DNA from 3 places in the Halomonas sp. 7T genome. Region 1 is predicted to be linked to each of the others. Evidence: predicted binding sites of a transcription regulator. Region 1 holds the regulator's gene; each other region holds the start of a gene.
The links. The regulator FliA, encoded in region 1, starts transcription of late flagellar genes. The targets are predictions, from matches to a motif close to CTAAAGTTNNNNNNNNNNCNGCCGATA.
Positions count from the first base shown of each region.

Region 2: a site for FliA is predicted at 2,322-2,348, ahead of fliD (flagellar filament capping protein FliD). Genes of this name have one in related genera too.
Region 3: a site for FliA is predicted at 2,552-2,578, ahead of LOS15_RS15870 (flagellin). Genes of this name have one in related genera too.

Region 1 covers NZ_CP087112.1:2,853,858-2,859,597, reverse strand. The annotation lists gene flhF (flagellar biosynthesis protein FlhF) at 1-354, shown strand, start outside; gene LOS15_RS13360 (hypothetical protein) at 351-917, shown strand; gene LOS15_RS13355 (flagellar protein FlhE) at 990-1,427, shown strand; gene LOS15_RS13350 (RNA polymerase sigma factor FliA) at 1,455-2,156, shown strand; gene LOS15_RS13345 (motility protein A) at 2,196-3,011, shown strand; gene LOS15_RS13340 (flagellar motor protein MotB) at 3,016-3,690, shown strand; gene LOS15_RS13335 (sensor domain-containing diguanylate cyclase) at 3,711-5,714, shown strand; gene LOS15_RS13330 (EAL domain-containing protein) at 5,711-5,740, shown strand, end outside.
Region 2 covers NZ_CP087112.1:2,635,005-2,640,744, reverse strand. The annotation lists gene LOS15_RS12305 (YqhA family protein) at 1-432, shown strand, start outside; gene LOS15_RS12300 (serine hydrolase domain-containing protein) at 433-1,446, opposite strand; gene LOS15_RS12295 (hypothetical protein) at 1,844-2,173, opposite strand; gene fliD (flagellar filament capping protein FliD) at 2,425-3,777, shown strand; gene fliD (flagellar filament capping protein FliD) at 4,010-5,413, shown strand.
Region 3 covers NZ_CP087112.1:3,381,152-3,386,891, reverse strand. The annotation lists gene LOS15_RS15875 (TDP-N-acetylfucosamine:lipid II N-acetylfucosaminyltransferase) at 1-601, opposite strand, end outside; gene LOS15_RS15870 (flagellin) at 759-2,477, opposite strand; gene LOS15_RS15865 (IS110 family transposase) at 2,763-3,812, shown strand; gene LOS15_RS15860 (NAD(P)/FAD-dependent oxidoreductase) at 4,268-5,662, shown strand; gene LOS15_RS15855 (hypothetical protein) at 5,674-5,740, shown strand, end outside.

The sequences.
Region 1 (5,740 bases):
GTGACCCCCGTGCGGTTGGGAGCAGAAGCAGTTTCTCTGCTGGCGACCCAGCTGCAAGGCGAAGGCGTCACTGCCTTGACCAAGCGCGCATGGCAGCAGCTTAAAGAAGCCGATAGCGGTGATATCAGTACAGAAGTGCGCTTGCTAATGGCCAGCGGCGCTGCTGCCGTGGCAGGGCATTTAGACAGTGCTGACGATGACGCTGCTTTGGCGCTGCGTACCGATATTATGTTGCTGCTAGGTACCCAGCGGAAGCGGCGAGATACCGCTTTGCTTGATGGCTTAATTCATGCCTTTATGGCCCGTGATGCGATTCGCCAGCTAGGCAGCGTTAGCCGAGAGGGCGTGGTATGAGCAGCCAGGATCAGGCGGCAGGGCTGCGTAAATGGGCAGATTTACAGCGCCAGCAGCGTGGAGAAATGCCTGAAGATACGCTAATGGCTGAGGCATCTCCCGCCGCACCTGTCTCACAGGAAGCGGCTTCTGCTTATGCTGTATCCGCGATGCAGCCTACCGTAGAGGTACCGCCAGCGGTGAAGCAGCCGCTAGTTGTGGTGGGCTTATCCTCCCATCAATATCAGGTGAATAAAGTCAAAAGTCGCCTCAGCCAATGGTCGGCGCTCGGGCGTCGCTGGGCTGGAAACCCTGATGACTGGGACATACATTTGGTTGATCCTGCAACCGCTAACCTCCCATTGCTATCGGCCCGTTATTCACGCTGGGCATTGTGGGTTAATAGCGATGCGGATGCGTTTATGTCCATGTATCGAATTTTGCGGCAAGTGCATGACAACAAAGGCCCAAAGCGCCTGTTGGCGCTACATGAACCTCACTTGCCACGCCAAGGATTACTCGATAACTTGCGAGAAGCAGCCGCAAGTTATTTAGACACCGAGCTGCTGTTGCTTGCTCGATAAGGGAGCCGCAGCGCTCATAAGTCAGCGGGTATTGGCAGAGGCCACTGCCTATCAGCGTTACCGGGGGAACCTATGCAGCGACAACGCCAGCAAGGCAGAATGAAATTAAAAATTGTCGCGCTGATTCTGCTGATAATGCTTAGCGCCATGGCGCTAGCCAGTCACGTGCAGGCAGCGCCTGGCAGTTGGAGCAGTCACGTTCCCAGCGTCATGGTTGCCATGAGCGATAGGGTCAGCAGCAGCGGCCCCATCGTGGCACCGAATGCAGCGCAAGTGGGCAATGCCGTCATCGACAGGATTCAATGGCGGTATGAGGCACCACCCGCGGCGCTGGTCAATGCGTGGCTATGCCACCCAGAACAGTGCGTTCCACTGAACAGCATGCGAGGCACTACCCTGGCATTGGCAGGTAAGCACGCCGATGCGCCGCTGTATTTTCGTTTTGCCTTAATGCCTGGCCAGCGGCCGGTGCGGATACAGGGGCTACAAGCAATCGTGAATTACCAGTAACAAGTAGTTCAGCCGCGAGGCACGAGGATGTATACAGCACAAGGCAGGATCAAACAGAGTGAGCTGTTAACGCAATACATGCCGCTGGTGAGACGTCAGGCCTTAACGCTGCAGGTGAGACTGCCCGCAAGTATCGAGCTAGATGATCTGATCCAGGCGGGGATGGTGGGGTTATTAGAAGCCCTTGGGCGTTTTGATGCGGCCCAGGGCGCGACTTTTGCGACCTTTGCTAGCCAGCGAATCCGTGGCGCGATGATGGACGAGCTACGCACGCGCGATTGGCTTCCCCGCAGCGTGCGGCGTTCGGCTAGGGCAATGGATGAGGCGGTGCGTCGGCTAGAGCAACAGCTAGGCCGCGCGCCCGACGAGGGGGAGATTGCCCGTGACTTAGGGATGCCGCTTAGCGACTATCAGCAGCTGCTTAATGATACCAATAGCGGCCAGCTGCTGCCGTTTGAAGAGCTTGTCGGAGAGGGTGGAGAGCCTAGCGGCGGCGACGCTGGCAATAGGCTGTTTGACCAGCTGCTGGGTGCCCAGCAGCGGCAAGCCCTGATTGAAGCGATTGAGGCGCTGCCCGAGCGAGAAAAGCTGTTAATGGCGCTGTACTACCAAGAAGAGATGAATTTAAAAGAGGTGGGTGCTGTGCTGGGCGTGACGGAGTCGCGTGTTTCCCAGCTGCATAGTCAGGCTGTTAGCCGTTTACGCGCCCGCCTGCACGATGCCCATTAATCTCTCACTCACGTATTTGAACCCGGCGAGGAGCCGTTGATGAATCCATCTACGCTAATCGGTATATCTGCCAGCATCCTACTGCTTGTCAGCGTACTGTTTTTTACCGCAGAGTCCCCCGAAAGCTTTCTGAATTTGCCAGGCCTTGCGATTGTCATCACCGGCACGCTGGCGGCGACGTTTATCAGCTACCCACTGAAAGAAGTGCTCAGGGTCGTGCGCTTGGTCGGTTTAGTGTTTCGTCGTGAAAACACCTACGTGCGAGACGACATTAATGAGCTGGTATCGATGTCTCGGCTATGGTTTAAAGGCGACGTGCGAGCGGTGGAAAAAGAGCTAGAACATACCCGAAATCCATTTCTACGCACGGGTATTCAGCTGGTGATTGCGAATACCAAAGAGGATGAGATTTTCGATATGCTGCGCTGGCGCATCGCACGGTTAAAAGCGCGAGAACATGCAGAGGCACAAATTTTCCGCACGATGGCCACCTATGCGCCTGCTTTTGGCATGATTGGCACCTTGGTGGGGTTGGTCAATATGCTTGAAGTCATGGATGCAGGCGACCTAGAAGTCATTGGACCGCGCATGGCCGTTGCCTTGCTCACCACGTTTTATGGCATTTTGCTCGCCAACTTAGTGTTTAAGCCGGTTGCCGTTAAGCTGGAGCGGCGCACCGAAGAGCGCCTTATCACCATGAACATGGTGCTCGAAGGCATATCGCTGATTACCAAGCGCCGCCTGCCTTCGTTTATTGAAGAAACACTGAACTCATTTGTTGCTAACTACCACGATGAAATCCGCGACGCTAACGTGAAGCCGCGCGAAGCGCCTAGCCCATCGACAAAAGGGTAGCGCCATGCTGAATAGTGAAGCCCGTCATGCGCTGGAAATGCCCATTGCCGAAGGCGAGGGGGATGAGAGCTGGTTAACGAGCTATCTGGACGTTTTAACGCTGTTGATCACCCTGTTTGTGCTACTGCTGGCGTTAACGCCACCAGGGGGCGGGGAGGCATCGGATAGCGACAACATGCGCTTGGCCAGCGCGATTACATCGCTGCCCCTTGCGACCCTGGCCACGGGTATCAAGCCGCGTCATCAAGGGCTGCGGCCACAAATGGCGGGGCTAAACATTCCTGGTGTCAGCGTTTCCCAGGGCCGGGAAGGCGTCACCCTGCGTATCGATGATAGCCTTTTGTTCCCCAGTGGCGATGCTGTGCTCACGCCCCAAGGGCAAAATGTGCTAGAAAGCCTGACAGCCACGCTTGAGGCTTTTGAAGGTCAAATTTCGGTAGAAGGACATACTGATAATATACCCATTGCTACGTCACGATTCCCGTCGAATTGGGAGCTTTCTGTAGGTCGCGCGATTGCGGTTGTTCGCCACCTTGAACGCCAGGGAATCGCTGTTTCACGAATGCGGGCGGTCGGATATGCCGATACCCAACCCATGGAAAGCAACGCGACGCTAGAAGGTAGAGCAGCCAATCGTCGCGTTGAGCTGTTGCTAAAACAGCAGCTTGAGGGTGAATAGATTTTTTCGAGGCTATTTTTGTGTCGAAGTATCACCCTTTACTTCAGTCGTTTGGCGCACTGCTGGTGCTGGATGCGGACAGTTGGCGGATTCAAGCTGTCAGTAGCAACCTGGCGGCACTCGTTGGCACGGCCGTTACCCACGACCGTGTTCAAACGCTGTCGGGTGTACTGGGTAAGCGCTTGAGCCAGCGGCTGCGCCGGGAACTAAAAGGCCAACAACGTCTAGCTGGGCCGTTAACCTTTACGCGTCCGGCGAGTGCAACGCGTTTTCAGCTTTATGCCTACCGTTCAGGCGCCTACGTTGTGGTGGAAGTTGAACCACTCACACCTATCGCTAAACGGCGTCTATTAGGCACCGTGAATGATCGCTTGCTGAGGCTGACAGAAGCGAGCCACCAAGAAGAGCTGCTCGACTACCTGGTGCGGACTGTTCAAGAGCTGACCGGTCATGACCGTGTGACGATCTGCCATTTTGACAGCGACTGGCACGGTCTTATTGTCGCCGAAGCGCGCGATGACAACCTACCGACGCTGCTTGGCCAACGTTTTCCCGCCAGTGATTTCCCCCTTTCTCTACGTCTTGCCTATGAGCGCCATCCGGTGCGCCTCATTGAAGATGTCGCTGCGCCGGGGGAGCATTTAGTCCCCAGGGACTGCCCTGTTGCTCTTAACGACAGTTTTTTGCGTGCGCCTGCTCCAGAGCGTCAACGTTATCTTCGACGTCTCGGCGTGCGCGGAACATTAAGCGTTGCTATGCAGAGTGATACGGGGCTATGGGGGCTGCTGTTTTGTCATTCGGCGACGCCTCATCCGGTACCCCCTCCCGTGCGGGATGCGGTGCGCATGCTGGTGCAAATGGCGACTCAGCGCCTGCTGCTGCTGCGGGCACGTCAAGAAGCCCGCTATTTACAGCGCGTGCAGGATAGTTTGGCACTTTCAACGAAGGCGCGCGTCGAGCCGCAAAGCCCACAGCAGCTGTTAGCTGACCAGGCGGATACCTGGATGGCCCTGTTTCGCTCCCACGGCGTGGCACTATGGGCGAAGAGCAGCGTTTTTCAGGCCGGCAATACGCCGGCTCCAGAGACCATTAGCCAGCTAGTGAAGCGTTTGGATAAAGCCCATGCCCACAGCGGGCCGTGGTGCACCCGTCATATATCGAAAGAGCCGCTCACCGCGTCGCTGTCCATGCCCCAGCAGTGTGGTGTGCTCGCGGTTCCTCTGCCTGTTAATCCTGCTCAACGAGGTTGGCTGCTGTTTTTTCGTCCGGAACAGATAGAAAGTCTCTACTGGGCAATGCAGCCTAAAACGTTTCCGCAGGAGGCGGCGTTGGCCACCCCCTCGTCGGCATGGCATGAAGAAGTGGTGGGTAAAAGCGAGGCGTGGCAGCGGGTTGAGCGCCTGGCGGCGGTGGACTTGGGTGAAGACCTAACGCTGGCAATTTCGGCTTACGAAATCAGCACGCTTAATATGTACCTGGAGTGCGAACGCAAAGCGCTGGCCGAAGCCAATCAGCGCTTAGAGCAGCTGGCGCATTTTGATCCGCTGACCCAGGTGTGGAACCGCTACCGCATTGAGCAAGCCATCGATGCTGAACTGGTGGCGGCTAAACGTTACGGCGCGGTCTTTGCTGTTTTGCTCTTCGATGTCGATCACTTTAAGCAGATCAACGATAACCATGGCCACAGCCTAGGCGATGACGTGCTGGTATCGCTTGCCCGCTTAGTGGAAGGGTCATTACGCGGCTGTGATCATCTTGGTCGCTGGGGCGGCGAAGAGTTTGTCGTGCTTGCGACGCACTCCGATATTGACGCGGCAGTCGGGTTGGCCGAGCGGCTACGCCACCTCGTGACGACGCTAGAAGTTGACGGGTTAACGCAGCCGGTCACGGTTAGTGTAGGCGTGGCGGCGTGGCACCCCGGTGATAGCTGTAAAACCATCGTCGCCCAAGCCGATAAGGCGATGTATCAGGCAAAACGCACCGGGCGTAATCGCGTTGAAGTTGCGATTAAGGAGCCATTTTGAGGTATTGGAATGATAAGTGGCGGCAC
Region 2 (5,740 bases), 220 kb from region 1:
GGCTCGCTAGTGTTGTTTATAGTCGGCACACTGGATATTTTAACCGTGGTGGGCGACGTATTCCGCTACTACCTAGTTGATAGCTCTATCGATATCCACGATACCTTGGTGCCCGACATAATTATCGCTGTTGATGTTTATTTAATTGCGATTGTGCTGCTCATTTTCGGGCTGGGCATCTATCGTCTATTTGTCTCTCGTATCGACCAGGCAGAAGTCCGTTCTCCAATGCATCCGTTTAACGTAGGCTCGCTGGATCAACTCAAGGACAAAATTGCTCGTGTGGTGATTTTGGCAGTGATTATCGAGTTTTTCCGAGCGGTAGTTGATATCCGCTTTAGTACGCCGCTGGAGGCAATTTACTTGGCACTTTCGGTGCTGGCCCTCGCCGCAGCGCTTTACTTAATGAGTTTGGGACATAAAGACGAGTAGCTACTCCCCTTCCAATAGGCCAATCAACAGCTGGTTTAGCCGCTGCTGAAACTGCCCGCCGGGAGAGGGTGGCGTTGGATCAGACGTCATGACCACCGTCATTTCCCGCTCGGGGATTACATAGAGCGCCTGACCACCGTAGCCCCTGCCGTAATACACCGGTACATCCGCAAGCGTCGTAATAAACCATCCAAAGCCGTAACCATCACCTGTCCACTGAGATTCTCCTCTGGCTGTCCAAGAGTCTTCAACCCAGCCTTCCGGCAGCACCCGCTGTCCCTCTCCGCTGTCATCAAAGACCATGCCATCGTTACGATATAGCTCGCCGATCTCTATTAATGCCCTGGGCGAAAGCTGCATATCGTTGCCGCCAAAGTAAATGCCCTGGGGATCCTGCAGCCAGGGAGGAATGGCAATATTTAGCGGCTCACCCAACAAACGCTGCGCAAGGGCGTGGGTGGTATCACCGCTCGCTTGGGTAAGCGCGGCAGAAAGCAAATGGCTGGTGCCTGTTGAATACAGCATGCGACCGCCGGGTTCATCCACAAACGGGCGGGAGAGTGCGTTATTCACCCAGTTGTTGCTAGCGACCCAAGCGCTGTAGTTACTACCTGAGGTGCGCTCCAACCCGGCTTGTTGGGCCAGCAAGTGCGCCACGGTAATCTCATTCACCTGCGGATCAACGCCATTTGGCAACTGGCCTAGCAGTGCCACCATGGTTTGCTCGGTAGATTCAATCACCCCTGCCTCAATGGCCGCGCCGGTGACCGCTGCGAGTACGGTTTTGGAAAGCGATTTGATATTGGTAGGTGCAGAAACGCCAGGGCCACCCTGATGACGTTCGTGAACAATGCGGCCCTGGTGAGCGACAACAACCGCATGCACACGGTCTAGCGCCGCCGTTTGCTGGTCGAGCGTGTTGAGCGCTCTGGCGCTAGGTGCCTGAGCTGCCGCCACAGCGCTTAACAAAAGTGAAATAGCGCCACAGGAAATCACCTGACAAAATAAACGCATCGTAGCACCTCGATAAGACAAGTGGCGGAGCAAGCAAAGGTTCGAGGCTAAGATGTCAAAGAGGTTCCATCACGAAAAGGGTGAGTATTACGCAAAAAGCGGAAAAGCCTGCTAGCCTTTGGGAGTCAGCTTCAAAGTAAGCAACCTTTTGATTTATCGGAAACGCAATAAGCAAGGAGTGCCGTCATGCGTAGCATTATTTATATCGTAGGCTTAGTTGTAGTGGTTTTATTTATTCTGTCGCTGCTCGGCCTGCGTTAACTTAGTACGTTCTGTTTAAGCCATTAATTAATCGCCCGCAGCTAGTTGATTTTAACTAGTATCTGCGGGCGTTTTGCATACTAAATAACGTTTTTAGTAGAAACGGCGTTACATACTGACATCCAGCCAGTAAGTGCTAAGCACAATCTGCCGCGCCTTGACCAAACATATCGAACATCATCTCCCGCCCCATCGCGGTGAGCACAAAACGCTGATAATCATTAAATTCTGCTGCTTCGCTCTCTGTCAGCACCTGCTGGCAAGTTTGCCAGTTATCATGCTGCGCGCTCAGTTGATTAAGCTCGCGCTGAGTGAGGCCGCGTTGAGGTAAAGTGAGGGTCTCAAGCACATAGCCGTTGTCGTAAAGCAGTTCGGCAACGGTGGAGAGACAATGGCGAAGGCTGCGCTGCACATGGTAAGCGGCTGTTGCCACTGGGGGGGCGGGCTGAAACACCGGGGAGGACATAGTTTTCTCCTGCAAACAGAACCAAAACGGGCTTGCTGCAGTGCATTATAAAGCAATCAGAGTGTTAGACCAAGGTCTAAAAATAGCAGGCTGCAAGGCTGTGCTTTACATACGGTAACTATTAAATGCTTAAAATTTGCCTTTACTGCTTAAGTTTAGGGTTTAATAGCCGATATATTAAGTTATTACTCGACTTCAACATATAAGTAGCGTCAAAGCAGTAGAGGGCGTTAAAAAAAGGACGATATCGTATGGCTTCCATTTCATCACTTGGCATTGGCTCAGGGCTAGACCTAAATGGTTTACTGGATCAGTTGCAGGAGGCTGAGCGGGGCAAGCTGGAACCCATAGAGCGTCAACTGGAAACCCAGCAAACGAAAATTTCTGCCTATGGGCAGCTAAAGAGCGCGCTCTCACAGTTTCAAACGGCCTCAGCGGCGCTAAATGATAGCTCGCTCTATGAGAGCCTCTCTACCAATGTAGGCGGAGAAGCCATTACCGCCACAGCAGATGGTGAAGCGCAGCCCGGCAGCTACAACGTAACGGTCGATCAATTAGCGACGGCGGGCACATTAGCCACGGGGCGTATCAATGCATCAGATGTTCAGTTAGTTGATGCTGACACCATTCTGACATTGAATTTCACAGGCCAAGAGCAAGATAGCGTCAATATCAACGTTAAACAGGGCGATAGTCTGGAAGATATCCGCGATGCCATTAATGCCAAGGAGGGCAGTGGCGTTTTGGCGTCAGTGATCAATGATGGTGAAGGTTATCGCTTGACTCTTAGTTCGTCTGAAACCGGTGCTGATGCATCGATTTCAAGCAGCAATTTCAATGATGTTATCAATGTTACCCCCACTGATACTGAGGTCATTCAGACTGGCCAAAATGCCTCATTAAATGTTAACGGCATTACTATCACAAGCCCCACCAACCAAGTTGACGGAGCGATTCAAGGCGTGACGCTCAATCTTCAGGCTGAAGGTGATAGCACCGTAGCGGTAGAGCAAGATACTCGCGCTGTGCGTGAAGCGATTACCGGCTTTGTCGATGCCTACAATGATCTGAAAGGCACCATGGGCGAACTCACCAGCTTTAACGCAGAAACAGGTGCTGCAGGCGAGCTTTTAGGTGATAGTGCCGTGCGCACGGTAGAGTCTCGTTTACGTAGCGTGCTGAGTGGCGGTGTAGAAGGCCAGTTCTCCATGCTCACTGATATCGGTATTTCGCTGCAGCGAGACGGCACGCTGGAAATTGATAGCGGCAAGCTAGACGATGCCATTGCTAACAATCAGGATGCTCTCTCGGCCTTCTTTGCAGGTAGTGCGGATAATGAGGGCATGGCAGGCCAGGTTAACCAAACCCTTGAGCAGTTGTTAAGCTCTAACGGAACGGTGACAGGCGCTATTTCTGGCGCTGAAAACCGTTCGGAGTCGTTGGTAGAGCGTTACACGCGTATGGAGCAATCCATCGAGCAGACCATTTCACGCTACCGTACTCAGTTTGGTCAGTTGGATGGCATGATTGCCCAAATGAATCAAACCAGTGATTACCTCACTCAACAGTTTGACGCCCTAGATGCGCAGTTGGGCCGTCGTTAATCGCGGCTAGCCATCATCTGAAACGCCTGCGCTAAGCAGGCGTTTTTATTTGATAGACTTAACTCTTTCTTTGAAAGCCTGAAAAAGCGCTAAAGGTGTACGCGTTTCGGTCGATAGAGATACTATCTGCCTTTCTGGTGCGCACGCAATATGACAGCGTGCGCCGTTTTAGTTGTTGAAAATGGCTTTTTGACTTAGCCGTGGTTTAGCTTTTGCACTGAGGAAACCCTGCATGGCGACAATAACCTCTCTTGGCGTTGGTTCTGGCCTTGATCTAACAGGGCTGCTTGATCAGCTTCAAGCGGCTGAGCGGGGCAAACTCGCGCCGATAACACTTCAGAAAAAACAGCAGCAGGCGAAAATTTCTGCCTTTGGACAGCTGCAAACCTCGCTGAATGCGTTTCAAGATTCGGTTGCGAAAATCAACGACCCTAAGCTTTACCAAAGCCTTTCTGCCAGCGTGCGGGGTGATGCTGTTAAAGCGACGACCACGGCTAGTGCCTTGCCTGGCAGCTACCGGGTGGAAGTCTCGCAACTTGCTACCTCCGGCACGCTAGCCTCTAGCAGGATTACTGAAGGAAAAGATGAAGCGCTAGACCTGCAAGGCGCCACCGCGATGCGGCTCAATTTTGGTAGCGGCGATTCTGTCGATATCGACATTGCCCCCGGCAGCAGCCTTTCCGCGATTCGTGATGCCATTAACGCCAACAAAGAGTCTGGTGTTAACGCCACTATTATCAACGACGGCCAAGGCTACCGACTGGCGCTAAGTTCTAAAGAGACGGGGGAAAAAGCTTCTATTGATGGCTTTAGTTTTATTGATGCTAGCCAAGACCCTGTGGCAGCGGTGGCAGGCCCCTTCACAGAAGGTGCTGGCACCCAGAACAGTGGTAAAGACGCCGAGCTAAAAGTAAACGGCATTACCATTACCAGTGCCAAAAATCAGATTGAAGGGGCCATTCAGGGCGTCACCCTCAACTTGGCCGAGTTAAGCATTGCCGAAGGTGAAGCCGCCGCCAGCACCATTAACGTAGAGCGCGATACGCTAAAGCAGCGCGAAGCGATTAACGGCTTTGTAAAAGCGTATAACGACTTAAAAGGCACCATCAGTAAGTTGACGAGCTTCAGTGGCGACAGTGAAACCGCAGGTGAACTAGTCGGCGATAACACCGTGCGCACCATTGAATCACGCCTGCGCAGCGTGCTGACCGGGGGGGCAGAGGGTGGCGAGCTTTCCACTCTCAACCAGCTAGGCATTACTCTGCAGCGGGACGGTAAGCTAAAAGTAGATGACGATAAGTTAAATGACTTGGTTGCTAACAACCCCCAGGCGCTTAAAGACTTCTTTGCTGGCGATACAAAAGCCAACGGTTTAGCAGGCAAGCTAACTACTAGCATAGAGCAGATGCTGGGCAACAATGGCGTGGTTAAGCTGGCGATTAGCGGTGCTGAAAATCGCGTCAAAAGTCTAGACGATCGATTTGAACGTATGGAAAAAAGTATTGAGGGCACCATTGCTCGATACCGCAAACAGTTCAGCCAGCTAGATGGCATGATCGCACAGATGAATAGTATGAGTAGCTATCTTACCCAGCAGTTCGATGCGCTGGATGCTCAGTTGGGGCGTAAAAGGTAATACTGAGTATACCCATCTTTCATTTTAGATTAGCCGTTACGAAGATGTTGAGGATGACGTGCTTGTCTTTCCACCAGGTAGCCATTTGGCCGCCTAGTGGCCTATACGTTTGATGGTAGAGTTTAATAGCTAACATCACGCAAAGCGTTCTAGAGGCATTTGGCGTAATGTCTATGTGGTGTCAATATGCTTTATATGCATTTTTGGTATATTAACTGCTAAATAAAGAATTTCCAGCGCTTTACCGCCAACGGTAGGCTTTATCCATTGTACCCTCCGGTCAAGCGTCTGCTTTTAGCAGGCGCTTTTGGCGTTTTAAAAAGGTGA
Region 3 (5,740 bases), 530 kb from region 1:
GCTGTGAATCGATAAACTTACCCAACGGTGTGGCTACAAAACCCACCGTTTCACGGTACATGCGCGCGGTTGCTTGGCTATCGCACAGCACTAGATCAACATCCCGGCACCAGCGGGGCGATTTATAGTTGCCGTTGGCCAGATAAAAGGCGGTAGGGATGTCGCGCGCCCGTGCTTCATCGGCAATTAGCAGCTCTAGCGGCTGCCCACCGTAAAACCAAACAATGTCTGGTTTAAAGCTATCTAGCAGGTAAATGTATTGGCGGTGCCAGTTATCTTCTACCGTTGCGCTAATGTTCGCCCGATAGGTACTTTTACTTACAATCAGCTGGTGAGTAAGCGACCCATCTTCAACTTCAACCATGTGGCCATCGGCTTGCAATGTCAGTGCCATTGATTGAAATAGCTGAGCGCCTTGAGGATGGTCAAACACCGTCGCACCCAGTATTTCAACCTCATAACCTGCTTTTACTAACTGCTTGAGCATTTGCCGCACTGTCATGCTGGCGCCGCTAGAGGTATCTAATAAGCAAAAGGCATTAGCCCAGAGTATGCGAGGCTTACGTTTTTGCGCCGCCGAAGCAGGTGTTTTTTTAGCCATTCCAAACCTATCCCATGTGTTTTCAGGCTGATGCCTTTCAGCTTGATGCTACGCGAAAGGTATTAGGCTGAAAATGAAAAAAACCGGCCCTAAAGGAGGCCGGTTCATTGTATTACTTAGGGATAAAGCGTGAACTCTATCCAGTCTAAGCCTTAGATTAACCCAACAGAGAAAGAACGTTCTGCGGCAGCTGGTTAGCCTGTGCCAATACAGACGTACCGGCCTGTTGCAGAATCTGCGCGCGAGTCATATTGGCTACTTCCGTTGCGTAGTCAGCATCTTCGATGCGTGAGCGTGCAGCAGAAAGGTTAGTTTCATTAGTCTGCAGGTTAGTAATGGCAGACTCAAAACGGTTCTGTACCGCACCCAGCTCGGAACGCAGGCTATCAACCATGGCGAGCGCATCGTCCAGAGTAGACAGCGGATTTTCGGTTGCATCACCAGCAGTCGTCTCATCGGTAGTCAGCTGCCCACCGCTTACATATACGGTCGCACCCACTTCCTGCTCGTACTTAGTACCTGCCATGGTGTTAGAACCATCTGTATCGGCTAGCGTATAGGTACCTGCTACTGTTACTTCGCCAGTTTCATCATTAACATTGTATTCAGTACGGAAGCCTGCAACAGTCGTCAATGCATCGTTGCCATCAACATATGTATCGTCTGAAGTGGTTCCGCCAGCGGTGATATTGACTGCACGCTCAGCAAAACCGTCACCCAGAGTTACGGTTGAATCAGCAGTTGCTTGTGTCAAAGCCGCTTCAACTTGAGCGGTACTAGCAGTATCACTGAAAGTGATAGTTCCATCACCTTGGCCGACGTATTCGGTACCGTCGATGTTAAGCGTATTACCATCAGAAGCCGTTGTTGCCACAAGGTTTTCAATAGTAGCAGCTTGAGCGCCAGCACCACTGTTGTTAGTTAGCTCACCAGTCGCAGTGATATAAGCAGCTTCACCATTGAGGGTAACTGCTCCAGTGGAGGTAATTTCAAAAGTCGCAGTATCGCCACCAGCAACTTCATAGGTACCCGTTTTGGTGCCGTTAGCAGGAGTAAAGTTTTGGGACTGTGCAAAATCAGCGGCTTCAGTACCGCCACCAGAAGCAGTAACATTATTATTGAACGAAAAATTACCAGAATCCGCGTTAAAAGTATAAGTAGCGGTCGTTGTAGCGCCACTTACTGCGACTGTATTACCATCTTGCATGTTGCTAAGCAGGTCTTCGAACTTAGCAGCATCATGATTGGTTACAACACCCCATTCACCACCACCACTAGCAAGCGCTTCTGTACCACCATTTGCTTGGATATTGGTAACTGTTGCAGTGGCATTATCCGACTCACCACTACCGTTAACATTGAATCCGTTCAAGCCAAGGGTACTTGCAGTAATTTGTTGTAAATTTACTGAAATTGTTTGGCCATCATCAGCGCCTACTTGAATGCTCAGACCATTATCGCTAGAGAGTACCTTAGTGCCGTTGAAATCAGTTTCAGCAGAAATACGGTCAATTTCCGCCATGCGCTGGTTGATTTCGTCTTGGATAGAATCCAAGTCGGAAGCGCTGTTGGTACCATTCTGAGCTTGGACAGTCAGTTCCCGCACGCGCTGCAAGTTATCGTTTACTTGGTTCAAACCACCTTCAGCGGTTTGCGCGATGGAAATACCATCATTAGCGTTACGCTGCGCTTGGCCCAAACCAGTAATTTGAGACGTGAATCGGTTGGCGATGGCTTGACCCGCCGCATCATCTTTAGCGCTGTTGATGCGCAGGCCAGAGCTCAGACGCTCCATAGAGGTCTGCAGCGCGTTTTGTGATTTGGACAGGTTGGACTGGCCAATCATGGAGGTAATGTTGGTATTGATCACTGACATGGTGTGATTCTCCTTGCGTTAACACTGGCCTTGAAGGCCCGCTTTTCGGCCACTGTGTGCGCCGTTGTTATAGATAACGGCCTGATGCGGAGAACCTTTAGGGGCAATCGTAAAAAAAGTTGTAAAACTTGGTAACAGGGGTTGTAGGTTTTTCATTATAGGGTGTGAGGCCGCTTCAAAACCCGAGATTGCTTCACTGCGTTCAATGAAAGGGACTCCTCCCCTCTCGAAGCTTCAGAGAGCTACATTGATAGTTAAACCACATCAATGCGGAGGGGAAGAGTCATGAACAAGCATAAGACGATTGGTATTGATCTGGCAAAACGTGTTTTTCAAGTGTGTGTGGTCGACACTCGCCACCCGCGTGTTCAGGTCAATAAAGAGCTTAAACGGCATCAGGTCTTGGATTTTATGCGTCGCCAACCGGCCTGTCGGGTGTTCATGGAAGCGTGCGGCGGATCCCACTATTGGGCACGACAACTGCAGGCTCTTGGTCATACCGTTGCCCTTATTTCGCCCCAGTTTGTGACGCCTTTTCGCAAAGGGCATAAGACCGATGCGAATGACGCGCTCGCCATCGTAGAGGCTGGATTGCGCCCAGACATGCGCTTCGTACCACTCAAAAGCGTCGAGCAGCAGGATATTCAGAGCCTGCACCGCATCCGGGAAAGGTACATTCATCAGCGCACCCAAGTGATCAATCAAGTGCATGGCCTGTTGCAGGAGTACGGGATTATCAGCGGTCGTGGTCAGAAAGCATTAAAACAACGTGTTTGGCGCGTGTTAGAAGATGCCGACAACGAACTCTCGACGCTGATGCGTGACTTAATTGCGGAGCAAATGGCGGAGCTGGAGCGGCTCAACGAGCGTATCCAGTCATTGGATAAGCGGGTGGAGCAGATGAGTCGCGCTATGATGCCTTGTCACCAACTGCTGGCGATTGAGGGCGTGGGACCCGTGGTTGCTACACAGCTTTATAGCGCACTTGGTAACGGCGAAGCCTTCAAGAAAGGGCGCCAAGCGTCAGCCTATTTGGGGCTAACGCCGAAGCAACACAGCAGTGGTGGTACTGCGAGTATCAGGGGCATTGGCCGAACAGGGCAGGTCTCACTGAAAGCGGCTCTGATACGCGGCGCACACTCGGTCATCAACCGTGTAGGTGACAAACAGGATGGTAAAAGCCGTTGGCTGCGCGCCCTGGTCGCTCGCGTTGGCAAAAACAAAGCGGCGGTCGCGTTAGCGAACAAGACCGTGCGAACCGCCTGGGCGGTTCTGCACAGTGGTCAATCCTATTGTAAAGAGCTTAATGAAAGATCCGCTCTGATGGCGAGTTAAATACTAGTGCCATCAGAGCTTAAGAGCCGACAGGCGGCTACCTTGTTGCCGAGCAACGATAGATGAAAAACAGGTCAGACCGACCCTCTCAAAACCTGCTCATTGCGATGGCTGAAAAAGCCTAGCGTTCGTTGAGGAGAGAAGGTGCGCGACGTTCATCAGGGTCAGGGGATAGCCTCCCCATCGAGAGACCGACTATACGCACGCATCGGCTTATGTTTTTCAGACATCGGCGCTTGCAACCGGGGAGGAGTCCCTATACGCAATGACAGACAAGGCAGCGTCCAACCCCGAGGTTGCTTCACTGCGTTCATCGACAGATGAGGCAGCGTTTTACGTCCATTTCCATTCCACCGAATAGGACAAAATGCCTATGGCGTTTTTGCGCATAAAATACATAATGGAATAACATTATATCTAAATAATATATGTTAGCGTTCACTGAAGGAGCACCCATGCAAACGCCACCCGTATTGACACAGCACGTGACGCGCAGAACGTTATTAAAAACCGGCGCGGGATTGGGCGCCGCTAGCCTGCTACCGCTTAGCGGGTTGTCGGCGAATACGCTGCGAACGCAGGCACGCATCGTGATTCTGGGTGGCGGTGCAGCGGGGTTGGCGATGGCAAACCGGCTCGCCCAGCGGCTTCAGGGCGGCACCATTACGCTGGTGGAGCCGCGCGAGACGCACCACTACCAGCCGGGCTGGACGCTGGTGGCGTCCGGCGTGTGGAACGCGGCGAAAACCATGCGCCCTAACGCGCAGTTTATGCCCCGTGGCGTTGAGTGGGTGCGTGACCACACGGCCAGCATTGATGCTGATAACAAGCGCATCACGCTGGCGGGGGGTGAAACCCGTGAGTACGACTTCTTAATTGTGGCGACCGGCATTCAGCTGAATTACCACTTAATTGACGGCATGTCGCCAGAGCTGGTTGGCCAGCATGGCATTGGCAGCGTGTACGCCAGCATTGAGGGCGCCACACGCACTCACCAGGCCATTCAAACCTGGTTAAACAGCGGCCAAGGCAAAGGTATTTTTACCGCCGCCCCCACCCCGGTGAAGTGCGCCGGTGCGCCGCTAAAGATGACCTTCACCACATTAAGCCGGTTAGAGGCCACCGGACAGCGCGAGGCCTTTGAAGTGGACTACATGGCGCCGGGGGCGGGCCTGTTTTCGCAGCCGTGGGTCGATGCGTTTGTGAAGCAGCGCTTTGATGATCAAGGCTTTAATCGGCGGCACCACTATCGGCTTTCCGCCATTGATCCGCACGCCAAACAGGCTGAGTTCACCTTTGTAGGGCCTGAAAGCGAATTTACCTCTCACCATCAGCTGCGCGAAGCGGAGTTCAGGCGGGATGACCAGCCCACCGTGATTGCCGACTACGACTTTATCCACGTCGTCCCGCCGATGAGCGCTCACGAGTTTGTCAAACAGAGCGCGCTGATCGCCCAAGACGGCCCGTTTAGGGGCGAGTGGCTGGATGTCGATATCCACACGCTGCAGCACAACCGTTACCCCGAGGTGTTTGGCATTGGCGATGTGATTGGTGCGCCCATCAATAAAACCGCTGCCAGCGTGAAAGCCCAAGCGCCGGTGGTGGAAGAGAACCTGCTGGCCGTGATGCAGGGCAAAACGCCCCCTGCCCGGCATACGGGCTACACCTCGTGCCCCATGATTACCGGTATTGGCAAGGCCATGCTGGTGGAGTTTGGCTACGCCGATAATTTCGCGTTTATGCCGTCGTTCCCGTTTATTGATCCAACCGAAGAGTCCTGGGCGGCGTGGGTGATGAAAGACCGCATGCTGCAGCCCGCTTACTACGCGGTACTTGAAGGCCAGGCTTAAGGAGAACTGCAATGTCCATTGGCGGAATGCTAACCATCTTGATGTACGCCTTAGCGCCCTTTATGTGGCAGCTGATAG